DNA from 4 places in the Cupriavidus sp. FW305-3-2-15-C-LB2 genome. Region 1 is predicted to be linked to each of the others. Evidence: predicted binding sites of a transcription regulator. Region 1 holds the regulator's gene; each other region holds the start of a gene.

Evidence for each region. The regulator FNR, encoded in region 1, switches genes on or off when oxygen is low (the NO sensors DNR and NnrR bind a similar motif). The targets are predictions, from matches to a motif close to TTGATNNNNATCAA.
Region 2: the regulator FNR is predicted to act here: its motif matches at 1,709-1,722, upstream of paaA (1,2-phenylacetyl-CoA epoxidase subunit PaaA).
Region 3: the regulator FNR is predicted to act here: its motif matches at 2,348-2,361, upstream of AC3WRR_RS14490 (universal stress protein).
Region 4: the regulator FNR is predicted to act here: its motif matches at 1,820-1,833, upstream of AC3WRR_RS13875 (DUF3149 domain-containing protein).

Annotation. Positions count from the first base shown of each region.
Region 1 is NZ_JBYSZW010000059.1:10,751-14,932, forward strand. It holds gene scpB (SMC-Scp complex subunit ScpB) at 1-540, opposite strand, end outside; gene AC3WRR_RS30445 (sulfite exporter TauE/SafE family protein) at 1,109-1,867, opposite strand; gene fnr (fumarate/nitrate reduction transcriptional regulator Fnr) at 1,946-2,671, shown strand; gene AC3WRR_RS30455 (hypothetical protein) at 2,735-2,980, opposite strand; gene AC3WRR_RS30460 (membrane protein) at 2,977-3,186, opposite strand; gene ccoG (cytochrome c oxidase accessory protein CcoG) at 3,216-4,182, opposite strand, start outside.
Region 2 is NZ_JBYSZW010000015.1:57,059-61,240, forward strand. It holds gene paaC (1,2-phenylacetyl-CoA epoxidase subunit PaaC) at 1-339, opposite strand, end outside; gene paaB (1,2-phenylacetyl-CoA epoxidase subunit PaaB) at 350-631, opposite strand; gene paaA (1,2-phenylacetyl-CoA epoxidase subunit PaaA) at 686-1,672, opposite strand; gene paaX (phenylacetic acid degradation operon negative regulatory protein PaaX) at 1,804-2,733, shown strand; gene AC3WRR_RS13545 (1-aminocyclopropane-1-carboxylate deaminase) at 2,776-3,792, opposite strand; gene AC3WRR_RS13550 (Lrp/AsnC family transcriptional regulator) at 3,985-4,182, shown strand, end outside.
Region 3 is NZ_JBYSZW010000017.1:6,649-10,830, forward strand. It holds gene AC3WRR_RS14475 (LuxR C-terminal-related transcriptional regulator) at 1-375, opposite strand, end outside; gene AC3WRR_RS14480 (carboxymuconolactone decarboxylase family protein) at 537-947, opposite strand; gene AC3WRR_RS14485 (CaiB/BaiF CoA transferase family protein) at 1,040-2,107, opposite strand; gene AC3WRR_RS14490 (universal stress protein) at 2,459-2,899, shown strand; gene AC3WRR_RS14495 (serine/threonine protein kinase) at 2,947-3,993, opposite strand; gene AC3WRR_RS14500 (DEAD/DEAH box helicase) at 4,012-4,182, opposite strand, start outside.
Region 4 is NZ_JBYSZW010000016.1:4,525-8,706, forward strand. It holds gene AC3WRR_RS13865 (MFS transporter) at 1-940, shown strand, start outside; gene upp (uracil phosphoribosyltransferase) at 1,143-1,793, shown strand; gene AC3WRR_RS13875 (DUF3149 domain-containing protein) at 1,921-2,085, shown strand; gene AC3WRR_RS13880 (helicase HerA-like C-terminal domain-containing protein) at 2,138-3,664, opposite strand; gene AC3WRR_RS13885 (YebC/PmpR family DNA-binding transcriptional regulator) at 3,885-4,182, shown strand, end outside.

The DNA of each region.
Region 1 (4,182 bases):
TTCCAGCAGGGTTGCCTGCGCCTGCGCCTGGGCATCTTCCAGCGGCGGCAGCTCATCCAGCGTACGCAGGCCAAGATCGTCCAGGAACGCCTTGGTGGTCGCATACAGCGCCGGCCTGCCCGGCACGTCGCGGTGTCCGATCACCTCGATCCAGCTGCGGTCCTCAAGCTTCTTGATGACTTCCGTGCTGACCGTCACGCCGCGGATTTCCTCGATATCGCCGCGGGTCACCGGCTGCCGGTAGGCAATGATCGCCAGTGTTTCCATCACCGCGCGCGAATATTTTGGCGGCTTTTCTGGATTCAGCCGATCCAGGTATTCACGCATTTCCGGCCGGCTCTGGAAGCGCCAGCCGCTGGCCAGGGCCACCAGTTCCACGCCGCGCGGCCGCCAGTCCTGGCGCAGTTCATCAAGCAGCACGCGGATGGTGTCTGCGCCGACGTCGTCGTCAAACAGCCGCCGCAGATCATTGACGCGCAACGGTTCCTGCGCGCAGATCAGCGCCGTCTCGAGGACGATCTTCGCCTCTTGGGTATTCATGTTGATGGTGTGCAGCCTGTCTTTGCACCTGCTCCCGGACGGATCCGGGGCACCGGAGATTTTGGATACAGCGGTGCGAAAGCCACCGCCATCTCATTGCGCAGCTAGCCGGATACCTGCTGCATCCAAGCCGTGCACTTCCCTATCTTTGCATCGAGTTGCCGGGCGTTCCGGCAGGAGATCGTTCGCATGCGGTTATGGGCCAGCCAGCGAACCTCTTGCGTAGCGCGTCCGCACATACCGGACGTCGCTGTCAGCGAACTGAAGGCCTCGGACGCAAGAAAAACGGGTATCGGGAGCAAGGCCGGCATCGCCAACACCGCAGTGCCAGCCGGACTTTTGAACCAGATCTTTTGAACCGGATGGACTGTGGGGACGGGACGGGCATCGAAAACCTTCCGCTTCCCCTGCCCTGAACTCACCTTCTGGTATGAAGGCCGCCTGGCGCTGCTCGCCCGCTGCTTACCGCGGCTCACAAGACACCGCGCGATACCGCAATGTTGGCGATTGTATGGCATTCCCGCCCCCGCCTGCAACCATCATCCGTTGCCCGCGCAGCGCCGGCGCCTCAGAACACCAGGCAGAATCCATGCTCGGCCAGCGAATGTGGCAACAGCACCGCTCGCGCAATGCCAAGGCCGCCGAACGCCATTACCGCCAGGCCGGCCCCCAGGCGCACGCCGGGACGTCGCGACAGCGTACGCAAATAGCCTGACAGGCCGGAGAGCACCAGCAGGTTAGGCAGTGTGCCGAGCCCGAACACGCCCATCACGAGTGCGCCGGACGCCGCATTGCCCGCCAGCAGCGCGAGCGTGAGCGCCCCATAGACCATGCCGCACGGCACCAGCCCCCACGCCAGGCCCACGCCGTATCGCCGCGCCAGGCCGCCGCGTGCGCGCACAAAGGACGGCATGCCGCGTGCCACGCCACCCAGCCGGCGCGCCACCGCTGCGCTGGCACGCGACGCCAGCCGCTCCAGCCAGTCGACGGTAAACGTGTTGCCGCGCAGCAACCGCCAGCCCGACCACAGCAGCATGACGCTGCCCGCGCCGAACAGCCAGCGCTGCACCGGCAGATAGTCCTGTTTCCACGCCGAAGCACCGACCGCGCCTAGCGCGGCCCCAAGCAGCATATAGGTCGAGATCCGGCCCAGGTGCATTATCAGCAACTCGCCGAGCCAGGCGGCACGGCTGGGCACCAGACTGATCGTCGCCGCCGCGCCGTGACGCTGCTCCACGGCCAGCGCCACGCCGCCGCACATGGCGGCGCAGTGGACCCCGCCCAGCAAAGCCAGCAGAAAAACGCTGATCAGTACGCCAAGTGTCAATTCTCACTCCCTACCACATCACATCGCACGGTAAAATGCCGTTATCGCGCCCTCGCTGCCATTTCTAGCAGGTTCCAATTGCTCACCTCCATTCCCATTACCGAGATGTCACCACGCTGCTCCACCTGTGCGATGGGGCAGCTGTGCCTTCCGGTCGGCATGTCGCAGCAAGACCTCGCCAAGATGGACACGCTGGTTCAGGAACGCATCCGTGTGCACAAGGGTGAAACCCTGTATCGCATGGGCGATCCACTCACCGCGGTCTATGCCGTGCGCTTTGGCACGCTCAAGACCCACGTCACCACTGAAGACGGCCGCTCGCAGATTACCGGCTTCCACCTGCCCGGCGAAATTGTCGGTCTCGACGGGCTGGGCGAGATGCAGCATGCCTCCGATGCCGCCGCGCTGGAGGACACCGAAGTCTGCGTGGTCCGCATGAGCGAGTTGCAGTCCCTGTCGGCAGACCTGCCGTCGCTGCAGCAGCAGTTCCTGCGCCTGATGGGCAAGGAAATCACGCATGACCAACTGATGCTGGTCACGCTGGGCTCGATGCGCGCCGAGGAACGGCTTGCCGCCTTCCTGATCAACCTCTCTGAGCGCCTGTCGGCACGCGGCTATTCGGCGTCCGAGTTCGTGATGCGCATGAGCCGCGAAGAGATCGGCAGCTACCTGGGCCTGAAGCTCGAAACCGTCAGCCGCCTGTTCTCCCGCTTTGCCGAAGCCGGCCTGATCCAGATTCGCCAGCGCCACGTCAAGCTCGTGGACATCGACGGCATCAAGCAGCTCTACAGCCGCTCCTGCTAAGCGGCCAAGGCGCTGCCAGGTACCGCATGCGGACATGGCAGCGCAGACCTCACACCGATCCGCTTATTCCAGTTCGTCGGTATCGCTGAGCCGCGACGGCATGGTGTAGAGCGTCAGTCCGCTGGACAACGCGCAGAACACCCAGGCCATCAGGAAACCAACGGTGTAGACCGATTCGCGGGACGCTTCGATCGGCTGGCCGAAGAAGTTCAGGTCACCGGGATCCACCACCGAAAACACCGTCGCGGTCGCGAACCCGGCCATCAGGAACGCCGGCCAGAGTACCCACATCAGCCAGCGCAACCTCATGGCTGCCTCACAGCGGCAGCCTTGGGCGGCGCGGCGTCGGCCTTCTCGACCACCAGGCCATGGCGCGTTGCACCCTGCACCGGCATGTCCGGATGCGTGGATGCCAGCCAGATCGTCACGCCACACGCCACCATCGCCACCAGCGGGCCGCTCATCAACAGCCACGGCCACGGCTCCTTCCACCACGGATTGCCTTGCTGACTCATCTTGCCCCCTTCATCTTGACGACCTAGCTTCACAAATCGCGCGGCACGATGAAACTGGTGGATTGCCGGATTTCGGCATGCCCCCGCTCCGTGCCTTCGCTCGTCACCGTCACGTTGATCTTGTGCGTGCCCTGCGCCGCGGCCTCGATCGGCACGCGGATCCGGATCGGCAGCAACCGGTTGGACGTCGGCGCCAGCGATTCGGCCTGCTTGTCGTATTCCACGGTCAGGTTCTTCAGTTCGTCGCTGTCGGCGCGCACGCTGATCTGCATCGGCGCTTCGGTGGTGTTGATCAGCTGCAGGCGATAGACATTCTCGATCCAGCGGCCTTCCACTTCACGGCCGAGCGCACCACGGTCGCGGATGATGTCGACCTTCAGCGGCGTGCGCAGCGCGATCGAAGCCATGAACCCGGCCAGCAACGCCACCCAGATCACGGAATAAATGACCACGCGCGGGCGCAGCAGGCGCTTGCGTGATGCCGCCGCGGACAAGCCCTTGCGCATCGCGTTTTCCGAGGTGTACCGGATCAGGCCGCGCGGATATTCCATCTTGTCCATGACCTGGTCGCAGGCGTCGATGCAGGCGCCGCAGCCGATGCACTCGTACTGCAGGCCGTCGCGGATATCGATGCCCGTCGGGCACACCTGCACGCAGATGCTGCAGTTGACGCAGTCGCCAAGCCCCGCCTTGTGGTGGTCGGTCTTGCGCGACCGGCTTCCGCGCGGCTCGCCGCGGCCGACGTCGTAGGTCACGACATAGGTATCGCGATCCACCATCACGCTCTGGAAACGCGCATACGGGCACATGTACTTGCACACCTGCTCGCGCATGAAGCCCGCATTGCCCCAGGTGGCGAACGCGTAGAACAGCATCCAGAACGACTGCCACGGCCCCAGCGACAGGCTGAGCACCTCGCCGCCCAGTTCGCGGATCGGTGCGAAATAGCCGATGAAGGTAAAGCCGGTCCAGAGCGCAATCAGCACCCACAGGAAG
Region 2 (4,182 bases), on a different contig from region 1:
CCCGTCGAGCAGGAAGTAGTGCCAGGTGTCGAACAGGAACTGCCGCGCCAGCGTATCGGCATAGCTGCCGTTGGGCTGCTCCACCAGCAGCGGGTTGCGGAACTGGTGCGCGTCGCGCAGGTAGGCCAGCTGGTCGGCGCTGCGGCCGGCGCCCTCCACTTCCGCGGCGTAGCCCAGCCACAGCCGGGTCTGGCCGATCAGGTCGAGCGCGACATTGGTCAGCGCGATGTCCTCTTCCAGCGCCGGGCCGCGGCCGCACCATTCCGACAAGCGCTGGCCAAGGACCAGCGTGGCGTCGCCGAGGCGCAGCAGGTATTCGAGCTTGTGGTTGTCCATCATGCGGGCCGTATCAGATGTGCTTGACGGCTTCCGGCATCGGGAAGAACGTCGGGTGGCGGTAGACCTTGCTGTTGGCCGGCTCGAACAGCGGGCCCTTGTCGCCGGGGCTGCTGGCGACCACGTCGCCGGCCTTCACCACCCAGACGCTGACGCCCTCGTTGCGGCGCGTATAGACGTCACGCGCGTTGTTGATCGCCATTTCGCCGTCGGGCGCGTGCAGGCTGCCCACGTGCTTGTGGGCCAGGCCGTGCTGGCTGCGGATAAAGATCTCCCAAAGCGGCCACTCTTTCATGGCAACCTCCTGTGTCATTGCGTTGGACGGATGGCGGCGCCGGGCGCCGCGGGGTCACGCGGCGGCGCGCTGGGCCTGCTTGTCGGCGTGGGTCACCAGGGCATCGCGGAACCACGCGCCCTTTTCCCAGGCCTTGACGCGGGTGCGCAGGCGCTCGCGGTTGCAGGGGCCGTTGCCCTGGATGACGTTGTAGAACTCGGACCAGTCGATCTCGCCGAAGTCATAGTGGCCGCGCTCCTCGTTCCACTTCAGTTCGGGATCCGGAATGGCCAGGCCCAGGTACTCTGCCTGCGGCACGGTCTGGTCGACCATCTTCTGGCGCAGCTCGTCATTGGAGAACAGCTTGATGCGCCATTGCATGGATTGCGCGCTGTTGGGCGAATCGCCGTCGGACGGGCCGAACATCATCAGCGCCGGCCACCACCAGCGATTGAGCGCGTCCTGCGCCATCTGCTTCTGCTCGGGGGTGCCGTTGCACAGCGACAGCAGGATGTCGTAGCCCTGGCGCTGGTGGAACGACTCTTCCTTGCACACGCGCACCATGGCGCGCGCATAGGGCCCGAACGAGCAGCGGCACAGCGGCACCTGGTTGATGATGGCCGAGCCGTCGACCAGCCAGCCGATCATGCCGATGTCGGCCCAACTCAGCGTCGGGTAGTTGAAGATGCTGGAATACTTGGCCTTGCCGGTGTGCAGGTCGCCCAGCATCTGGTCGCGCGACACGCCCAGGGTCTCGGCCGCGCTGTAGAGATACAGGCCATGGCCGGCCTCATCCTGGATCTTGGCCAGCAAGACTGCCTTGCGCTCCAGCGTCGGCGCGCGGGTGACCCAGTTGCCTTCCGGCAGCTGGCCCACAATCTCGGAATGGGCATGCTGCGAGATCTGGCGGACCAGGGTCTTGCGATAGGCCTCCGGCATCCAGTCCTTGGCCTCGATCTTGATCCCGGCATCGACGCGCGCCTGGAACTCGCGCTCCTGCGGCTCCATTTCTTCCATGGCGCGAAGCCTCGTCGCTCCTGTCTCCACCAGCTGTGCGTACATCCTTTGCTCCGCTCTTGGTTGCTCTGAATCGGGGTCTTGACCTGCATCAACATCGTCAGTTGCAACGGATGGTAGTGATACAATTTGATTCAATCAATCTGCATTTGTGTATCACTTCAGGGAGCGGGCCGATGGCGACGCCAGGCACAGATCCGCGCGTGGCGCGGCTGGCACGCGGGCTGAAGCTGGGCGCCAATTCCATGCTGGTGACCTTGTTCGGCGATGTGGTGGCGCCGCGGCCGCAGGCCATCTGGCTGGGCAGCCTGATCCGGCTGGCGGCGCCGTTCGGCATCAATGACCGGCTGGTGCGCACCGCCACCTTCCGCCTTACCGCCGACGACTGGCTGGCCGCGACCAGGATGGGGCGGCGCAGCTACTACGGGCTGTCAGACGCCGGTTTGCAGCGTGTACTGCACGCCGGCAAGCGCATCTATGCGGGTGAGGCATCCGAATGGGACGGCCGCTGGACCCTGGTGATGGTGCGCGGTGACGTACGCGCCACGGTCCGGCAGAAGCTGAAGCGGGAATTGCTGTGGGAGGGCTTCGGCGCCATCGCGCCGGGGGTGATGGCCCACCCCCAAGCGGACCTCGCCTCGCTGCGCGAAATCCTCCAGGCCGCACGCGCGCAGGACGATGTGGCGGTGATGGAAGCGAGCAGCCTCGAGGCGTTTTCCATCCGGCCACTGCAGGCGCTGATGCACCAGACCTTCAAGCTCGGCGACGTGGCCGCTGCCTGGCAGGCACTGCTGCGCCGCTTTGCGCCGCTGGCCGAAGAGGCCGCCGGGCTTGCTCCGGCCGATGCTTTCTTCGTGCGGACGCTCCTGGTGCACGAATACCGGCGTGTGCTGCTGCGCGACCCCAACCTGCCCGAAGCGATGCTGCCGCAAGACTGGCCCGGCCGCACCGCGCGCGGCTTGTGCCACACCCTGTACGGGGCGCTGCTAGACGCCAGCGAAGACTACCTGCACCGCGTGGTGGAAGCGGCGGACGGTTCGCTGCACGATGCCAACCGGAGCCTGCGCCTGCGCTTTGGGGCGGGCGCGCAGGCGGGCAACGATTAACCGGGCATCCGGGGAATCCCGGCTGCGCACCTGCGCATGGAATCAGCCGTCCTTGAACAGGAAGCTGTAGGCGTTCAATGCCGGTACCCCGCCCAGGTGTGCAAAGAGGACTTTCGATCCTTGCGGAAACTCGCCGCGACGGACCATGTCGATCATGCCCTGCATGGACTTGCCCTCATAGACCGGGTCCGTCATCATGCCCTCCAGCCTGGCGCTGAGGCGGATGGCTTCCAGGGTGCCGGCCGAAGGCAGGCCGTATTCGGGTCCGCCATAGCGGGTGTCCAGCACCACGTCCGCTTCAGTGATGTCGCGGCCGAGGCCGACCAGCTCCGCGGTATGGCGGGCGATGCGCAGGATCTGCGCGCGCGTCGGTTCCGGCTTGGCCGATGCATCGATGCCGATGACCCGGTCCGCGCGGCCGTCGGCAGCGAATCCGACCACCATGCCCGCCTGCGTGCTGCCGGTGACCGAGCAGACCACGATGTAGTCGAACCTGAAGCCGAGTCCGGCTTCCTGCTCCCGCACTTCCTCGGCGAAGCCTACGTAGCCGAGACCGCCGAGCGGATGCTCCGAGCAGCCTGCCGGAATCGGGTAGGGCTTGCCGCCCGCCTTGCGCACGCTCTCCATGGCTTCTTCCCAGCTGGGGCGAATACCGATGTCGAAGCCTTCGCTGACCAGGCGCACGTCGGCCCCCATGATGCGCGACATCTGGATGTTGCCCACGCGGTCATAAACCGCGTCGGAGTAGTTGACCCAGTTCTCCTGCACCAGCACGCACTTCAGCCCCAGGTGGGCCGCGATGGCGGCAACCTGGCGCGTGTGGTTCGACTGGATCCCGCCGATCGAGACCAGCGTATCGGCGCCCTGCGCCAGCACGTCTGGAATGACGTATTCGAGCTTGCGCGTCTTGTTGCCGCCAAAGGCGAGCCCGCTGTTGCAGTCGTCGCGCTTGGCATAGAGCTCGACCTTGCCACCCAGGCTTTCGCTCAGCCGCGATAGCGGATGGATCGGCGTCGGGCCGAAGGTCAGGGAATGACGCGGAAATTGCTTCAGGTTCATGACTGGCTCCAGGTTGCGGTTGGCATGCGGGCGCCTTGCAGCCGCAAAGCCCGGCATTCGCACGGACGCCGCGCGACGCCGCATCTGGAATCATCATAAGAAGGCTGGGACGAAAGGTGCTTGCAAATATCTGCGACTTCTTGCACGATAAAAAGCCAGGAAGTACCATGAAATTTTCTTTATTTCGTAGAAATGGCGACATCCAGAATAAAATTTCGTGCGAAATCCGAGACCTCCGCGCAGCCCGCGCCGGTGCTGGATCGCACGGACAAGGCCATCCTGCGCGCCTTGCAGCGCGATGCGTCCATTTCCAACCTGGCCCTGGCGGGCAAGGTCAGCCTCAGCCCGCCCGCGTGCCTGCGCCGCGTGGAACGCCTGAAGGCAGATGGC
Region 3 (4,182 bases), on a different contig from region 1:
AAAGACCAGGTAGCCGCTCAGCACACCGCGTACGGCCTGCATCACCTCGGCCAGCCCACGCTGCTTGACCACGAAGCCATGGGCGCCGGCGCGCAGCGCCCGCACCGAGGCCAGGGTGGCGTCGCTGTCGGACAGTACCAGCAAGGGCACGGTGGGCTGCGTCGCCGAGACGCACCGGACAAAGTCGATGCCGGGATTGCCGAAGCACTCGATATCGACCAGCACCAGCCCCGGCCGTTGCTCGCGGACCAGCCGGAATGCTTCCTGCATGCCGTCCATCTCCAGTACTTCACCGGCGCCCAACTCAGCGCGGATTTCAGCGGACAGCGTGGTTCGGAACCGGGAGGGTTCGTCGACGATCAGCGCGAGATGCAATTTGAGGCTCCTTAACGACTTGCATGGCTTGGCCTGGTGCCAAGGTTAAGGGGCCGGAGAGATCCTGATGCGCCGAATCCTCGCCGCGCAGATGCGGCAAAATCTGCATCAGAGTCAGACTCTTCTGCATCGCTGTTTTCGTATCGATGCCGCGGTCGGCGTTACCCGTTGGCAGCGTCGAGGACTTCAGTCAGCTTGCGGCTGGCATCCAGCGCCGCGGGGAACCCGCAGTAGACCGCGCTGTGCACCATCAGTTCGCGCAGTTCCTGCGGCGTAACGCCATTGGCGAGCGCGCCGCGCAGGTGCCCGGCCAGCTCCTGCGGCCGGTTCAGCGCAATCAGCATCGACACCGTTGCCAGGCTGCGCTGCTTGCGGTCCAGGCCGTCGCGGGTCCAGACCGTGCCCCAGGCGAACTCCGTCACCAGTTGCTGCAGGCTGGTGTCGCCCTGCTGTGCGGCGGCATCCAGCGCGCGCCGGACGTGCTCGGAGCCGAGCACTTCGGTGCGCACGTCAAGGCCGGCCTCGAAGGCCGGCGTGGGAGTGTAGACGGGAAGTTGGCTGGGTTCGGCCATGGCATGGGTCTCCGGTCTGGGTGGATGCCGCATGGTAGCCGAACCGATCAAGCCGATTCGAGAGGCCGCAGCATCGGTGCCGCGGCCCCAGGTCATTCCGTGCCCGCGGGCAGGAAGCGCGGCGCCGGCGCCGAACGCGGCACCTCGCGCTCGCCCTGCCGGTACAGCCGATACGTGCCGCGTGCCTGGTTGTGCGGATGGCGCGCGGCCTCGTCCAGGGTCAGCACGCGCGCAAAGCACACGTCGGTGCCGCCCAGCAACGCCTCCCAGTGAGTGCTTGACTTGCCTGCGATGCAAGCGGCAATGCGGGCCTTCACCGCGGGCCACTGGGCACGGTCATACTGCGTGGCGGGGTCGATGTCGGTCAGCTCGAGCCGCTCGAGCAGCTCGCGGTAGAACTGCGGCTCGAGCGCGCCCAGCGTGATGGCGCGGCCGTCGGCGCAAGGGAAAACGTCATAGAACGGCGAATCGTGGAAGGGGCTCGGTTGCGGGCCGCCGAGCGTGCCGGCTGCGCGCGACACCTGCACCAGCGAGCCCAGCATGGCGACGATATCGGTGATGGCCGCATCCACCACGCAGCCCTCGCCGCTTGCGCGCGCGCTCAGGATGGCGCTGGTGATGCCGAATGCCAGGCCAAGCGCGCCGGTGGCATCGCCCATCACGGTCGGCGGCACCATCGGCAGTGAGCCTGCGCGCGCAGCCATCGACAAGAGGCCGGTCAGCGCGATGTAGTTGAGGTCGTGGCCGGCGCTTTGCGACAGCGGGCCGGTCTGGCCCCAACCGGTCATGCGCCCGTAGACCAGGCGCGGATTGCGTGCATGGCACGCCTTCGGGCCCAGGCCGAGGCGCTCCATCGCGCCCGGGCGCAGCCCTTCGATCAGCGCGTCGGCGCCGGCCACCAGGTCCAGTGCGGCGGCCACGTCGTCCGCAGACTTCAGGTTCAGTTGCACCACGCGCTTGCCGTGCTCCAGCTCCATCTCAGGCGGCACGGGCTGGCCGCGCAGGATGCGGCGGGCATCCGGCGCGACCGGCCGGGTCACCAGCGTGACCTCGGCGCCCAGGCCAGCCAGCATCGCACCGCACAACGGGCCGGGGCCGATGCCTTCGAATTCCACCACCTTGATACCGCGCAGGGGCAGCAGGTTGCCACGCTCACTCATGATCGTCGTCTCCGGAATCGCCGCCCGCCCGGGCCATGGCCGGGGGACAGCTTGCATTGAATTGGTATGGGATGGGCCGTGCCTGCGGCAGCGCGGACGTGCCAATGCCTGCCGCGGGGCTCGGGAGCATGCTACGCGCCACGGCGTTGACGGGGCAATGGCCAAATGCTTCAGCCGGCTTGACGGAATCCGTCAGCCGGCCGGCTATCGCACGGCGAAATCGGATAAATCCGATCCGACTTGATCTAAATCGGGTCCTGGCAGGACACTAGGTGCCATGATGGTTCCAGATGGCGGTGCCGCCTCATGGCGCACCGCCTGCCGACAGCCCCCATCCAGGAGATTTCCAACATGACCAATATCGTGCTCGCCACCGACGGTTCGGCCTTCAGCGACGCCGCGGCCCGTTTTATCGCCGAAGGCAAGCTGCTGCAGAGCGGCTTCACCGTGCATGTCGTGCATGTGGCGCCGGAAGTAAGCGGCCAGGTGCGCGCCTTTGTCAGCAAGGAGACCATCGATGACTGGCACAAGGAGGCCAGCGAGAAGGCCATGGCGACGGTCTGCGAGATCCTGTCCGCAGCCAAGGTGCCGTTCGAGCGGCACCCGCTGCACGGCTTCGCGCCGGAGCGCATCGTCGCCTGTGCGCGCTCGGTCGACGCCGCGGCCATCGTGATGGGTACGCATGGCCGCGGTTCGTTCTTCGATGCGGTGATCGGTTCAGTCGCAGGCCGCGTGCTGGCGCAGGCCGAGTGCCCGGTGCTGCTGGTCAAGGCGCCGGAAAAGAAAGGTTGAGCAAAGTAGTGGAAAACCGGCGCCCTGGCGGCGCCGACCGGTAGACCTCAGGCGCCCCACAGGGGCGCTTCGTCCATCAGCGCCACCTGTTCGCGCAGTTCCAGGATGCGATCCTGCCAGTAGCGCGCCGTGCCGAACCAAGGGAACGCGGCCGGAAAGGCCGGGTCGGCCCAGCGGCTGGCGAGCCAGGCGCTGTAGTGCAGCAGCCGCAGCGTGCGCAGCGCTTCCACCAGCCACAGTTCGCGCGGCTGGAATTCGGCGAAGTCCTCATAGCCGGCAACGATGTCGGCCAGCTGGTCCTGCATGGCCGCGCGGTCGCCCTCGAGCAGCATCCAGATGTCCTGGATCGCCGGCGCCATTCGGCTGTCATCGAAGTCAACGAAATGCGGGCCCGTTGCGCCATGGGTGCCGCCGCGCGCGTCGTCCTCGCCGATCCACAGCACATTGCCGCGATGGCAGTCGCCGTGGGTGCGCAGCAGGCGCACCTCGCCGGCGCGCTCATAGCAGCGGCGCACGCCGTCCAGCGCCAGGTCGGCCACCGATTGCCATGCGGGCAGCAGGTCGGCGGGAATGCAGCCGCTGGCGAGCAGCCAGTCGCGTGGGGCAACGCCGAAGGTTTCAAGATTTAGCGCCGGGCGCGCCTGGTAGGGCTGCGTCGCCCCCAGCGCGTGGATGCGGCCGATGAAGCGGCCGAGCCAGGTCAGCGTGTCGGAACGGTCCAGCGCCGGCTCGCGGCCGCCGCAGCGGGGGAATACCGCGAAACGGAAGCCGGCGTGATGCAGCAGCGTGCCAGCCGCGCCCGGTGCCAGCACCATGGCCGGCACGGCCGGGATCTCGGCATCGGCCAGTTGCTGCACGAAGGCGTGTTCTTCCAGGATGGCCGCATCGGTCCAGCGGCCCGGACGGTAGAACTTGGCGATGACCGGCGCGGCATCTTCGATGCCCAGCTGCCAGACGCGGTTCTCATAGCTGTTGAGCGCCAGCAGGCGCCCGTCGGGGCGCAGGCCGGCGCCTTCCAGCGCGTCCAGAATCAGCTCCGGCGTCAGGCCGGCGTAGGGAACGCCGGGGTCGGCCGGGGTGTCGGACGCGTGCATGGTGTCAGCCTGTCCCGCTCAGCGCGCCGGCTTGCGGTTGCCGCCGAGCAGCGCGGCCTGCGGCGCCGGACGGCGATTGCGCGCCGGTGCCGGGGCCGCGTCGTGCGGCTGGCGCGCGGGTTGCGCCGCGGCCCGTTGCTGGCGCGCCGGCTCCTGGCCGTCGCGGCGCGGTGCGGGATTGCGCGCGCC
Region 4 (4,182 bases), on a different contig from region 1:
CGGCACGCTGCCCGTCGACTACACCATGATGGCCGAGTTCCTGCCCTCGGACCGGCGCGGTCGCTGGCTGGTCCTGCTGGAGTCGTTCTGGGCCGTCGGCACGATCCTGCTCGCCGTTCTTGCGCTGATCGCCGTGTCGCGAGGCAATGATGCCTGGCGGCTGATCTTCCTCGTCACGGGCATCCCCGCCCTGGTCGGCGTGGTGTTCCGCTTCTTTGTTCCCGAGTCTCCGCTCTACCTGAATAAATCGGGTCGCTCGGCCGAGGCGCGCGCGGTGCTGCAGCGTGTCGCCACCGCCAATCGCGTGTCCGTTGAAATCGGCAACCTGGAGCCGCAGCCGATGGAGCGCAAGTCGGTCTTTGCGCTGTTCGCGCGCGGATGCCGGCGCCGCACCATCTGCCTGCTTGCCGCCTGGGCGCTTATCTCGATCGCCTACTACGGCGTCTTCGTCTATCTGCCGGTCAAGCTGGCGGGCCAGGGCTTTGGCTTCATGCGCGGCCAGGTCTTCCTGATCGTGCTCGCGCTGGTGCAGCTCCCCGGGTTCGCGCTGGCCGCGCACGGCGTCGAGCGCTGGGGCCGCAAGCCGACCCTGATCGGCTTCCTGCTGCTCAGCGCGGCAGGCTGCATGCTCTACAGCCTGGGTACGTCCACCGCGCTTATCGTCGGCTCGACCCTGCTGATGAGCTTCTCGCTGCTCGGTACCTGGGGCGCCCTCTACGCCTTCACGCCCGAGGTGTACCCGACTGACCTGCGGGCCAGCGGGATGGGCACTGCGGGTGCGATGGCGCGCTTTGGCGGCCTGTTCGCGCCGTCCATCATTGCACCGATCATGGCCAGCCAGTTCACCCTCGCCCTGGCGCTGCTTTCGTCATTTCTTGCCGTGGCGGCGATCGCCATCTACATGGTGGATATCGAGTCGAAGAACCGCGCGCTTGACTAGCGCAAGGCGCCGCCGGACGCTCCCGGCGGTTCAGGGAGCCCGCCGGCGGCGCTGGCGTGGGCGGGTCCCGGAAGCGAAGCCACGGGCAGGGCGGCCCGCTTCCATTACAATCCGGCTGCAACGGCGCGGCGCGCTGGTCGACCCGATCTCGCCGCCCGCTTCACCTGCTTGCCCCTATCCCGCCGAGCCCTCGCCGCCAGCCATGAAACAAGACCCGCGCTTTCCCAACCTGTTCATCCTCGACCACCCGCTGATCCAGCACAAGCTCTCGCACATGCGCGACAAGGAAACGTCGACGCGCACCTTCCGCGAACTGCTGCGCGAGATCACGCTGCTGATGGGCTATGAGATCACCCGCAACCTGCCGCTGACCACGCGCCGCATCGAGACGCCGCTGGTGGAGCTGGACGCGCCGGTGATCGCCGGCAAGAAGCTGACCATCGTGCCAGTGCTGCGCGCGGGCGTGGGCATGAGCGACGGCCTGGTCGAGCTGATCCCGTCGGCGCGCATCGGCCATATCGGCGTGTACCGCGACGAGCAGCACCGCCCGGTGGAATACCTGGTGCGGCTGCCCGACGTGGAGGACCGCAGCTTCATCCTGTGCGACCCGATGGTCGCCACGGGCTATTCGGCTGCGCATGCCGTGGATGTGCTCAAGCGGCGCGGCGTGAAGGACGAGGCCATCACCTTCGTTGCGCTGGTGGCGGCGCCCGAGGGCGTGGAAGTGTTCCAGAAGGCGCATCCGAACGTGCAGCTGTTCGTGGCCTCGCTCGACAGCCATCTCGACGAGCACGCCTACATCGTGCCGGGCCTGGGCGATGCGGGCGACCGCCTGTTCGGCACCAAGAACTGAGTGGCGCGCGGCGGGCTGGCTTGCGCTTGACCGGCCTCAATAGTCCGCGCCACAGGGCTCCCTACACTGGCGGCAGGCGCCGGCGAGACCTCGCCGGCGGCCATCGCCAAAGCAAAGGGAGCCAAGCATGGAAGCCTTCAAGATCCTGTTCAGTACCAGCACCGGCCTGATGAGCCTGGGCGTGATCGTCTTCATCATCGGCATGGGGTGGTTCTTTGCGCGGATGTTCGCGCGCAAGATGCGCGAGGATGCGGCAGCGGCCAAGGCGCAGCAACAAGCGCAGCGTCGCTAAGGGAAAGGGCCGCATCGTGCGGCCCTTTCCGTCATTGCGTCGGTCCGGGTCTTTACTTCTTCTTGCCCAGCAGGCTCCCCAGCACGCCGCGGATCAGCTCGCGCCCGACCTGCGAGCCCACCGTGCGCGCGGCCGACTTGGCCATCGACTCCAGGATCGAATCGCCGCGGCCGGTCTTGCCGGTGCCCTTGGTCAGCGTGCCGAAGATGTCGCCGGCCGTGCCGAGCCAGCCGCTGTCCTGCTCGCCCGCTGGCTGCCCCGCCGGCGCGCCTCCGGCGCCCTTGCCGTTGCCATTGCCGACCGTCGCCACGCTGCCGCGCAGCTTTTCATAGGCGGATTCGCGGTCCACGGTCTTCTCGTAGGTGCCCGCCACCAGCGAACCGGCGATCAGCTGCTTGCGCTCTTCCTCCGTCGCCGGGCCGATGCGGCTGCCCGGTGCCAGCACCCAGGCGCGCTCGGTCACGCAGGGCGTGCCCTTGGCATCCAGGAACGACACCAGGGCCTCGCCCACGCCCAGTTCGCCGATCGCGGTTTCCAGGTCCAGCTTGGGGTTGGCGCGCATGGTGGTGGCCGCCACCTTGACCGCCTTCTGGTCGCGCGGGGTAAAGGCGCGCAGCGCATGCTGCACGCGGTTGCCCAGTTGGCCCAGCACGGTGTCGGGGATGTCGATCGGGTTCTGCGTGACGAAGTACACGCCCACGCCCTTGGAACGCACCAGCCGCACCACCTGCTCGATCTTGTCGAGCAGCGCCTTGGGCGCATCGTTGAACAGCAGGTGGGCCTCGTCGAAGAAGAACACCAGCTTGGGCTTGTCCAGGTCGCCGGCCTCGGGCAGCTTCTCGAACAGCTCGGACAGCATCCACAGCAAGAAGGTCGCGTACAGCCGCGGCGCGTTCATCAGCTTGTCGGCGGCCAGGATATTGACCACGCCCTGGCCCTTCTCGGTCTGGATGAAGTCTTCCAGGTTCAGCATCGGCTCACCGAAGAAGACATCCCCACCCTGCGATTCCAGCGCGATCAGCCCGCGCTGGATGGCGCCGATCGAGGCGGCCGAGATATTGCCGTACTCGGTGGTGAACTGGCCGGCGTTGTCGCCGACGTACTGCAGCATGGCGCGCAGGTCCTTGGCATCGAGCAGCAGCAGGCCATTGGCGTCGGCAATGCGGAACACCAGGTTCAGCACCCCCTGCTGGGTGTCGTTCAACTCCAGCATGCGCGACAGCAGCAGCGGGCCCATGTGCGAGACCGTGGCGCGCACCGGGTGGCCCTTCTCGCCGAACACGTCCCACAGCGTGGTCGGGCACGCGCCCCATGCCGGCTCCGGCAGGTTCAGGTCGGCCAGGCGCTGCTTGAGCTTGTCGGACGGCTGGCCAGCCTGCGAAATGCCGGTCAAGTCACCTTTGACGTCCGCCATGAAGACCGGCACGCCCAGTCGCGAGAAGCCCTGCGCCAGGGTCTGCAGCGTGACGGTCTTGCCGGTGCCGGTGGCGCCGGTGATCAGCCCGTGCCGGTTGCCCATCTGCGGCAGCAGCACCAGTTCATGTTCGGCGTTCTTGGCGATGAGGATGGGGTCGGCCATGATGTTCCCTGGGGTTTTGAGGTCTGGCACCGCGGGACTCGCCACGGCAGCGGCGCGGGCAGGCCCGCGTGATAAAATCCTGGGCTGATTATAGCCAGCCGCCAGGCATATCCGTCACCTGGCGCGCGCTGTCCGAGGGCTTTGCCACCCCGGCCACGGCGCGCATGGCAACCCCGCACAACATCACCGCAGATCACCGCATTCCGCTTCGGAGAGAATCATGGCCGGTCACTCGAAATGGGCCAATATCAAACACAAGAAGGCCGCCGCTGACGCCAAGCGCGGCAAGATCTGGACCCGCCTGATCAAGGAAATCACCGTTGCCGCCAAGCTCGGCGGCGGCGATGTCGACTCCAACCCGCGCCTGCGCCTGTCGATCGACAAGGCCATGGACGCGAACATGCCCAAGGACAACATCCAGCGCGCGATCCAGCGCGGCGTGGGCGGCATGGAAGGCGCCAACTACGAAGAAATCCGCTACGAAGGCTACGGCCTGGCCGGCGCGGCCATCATCGTCG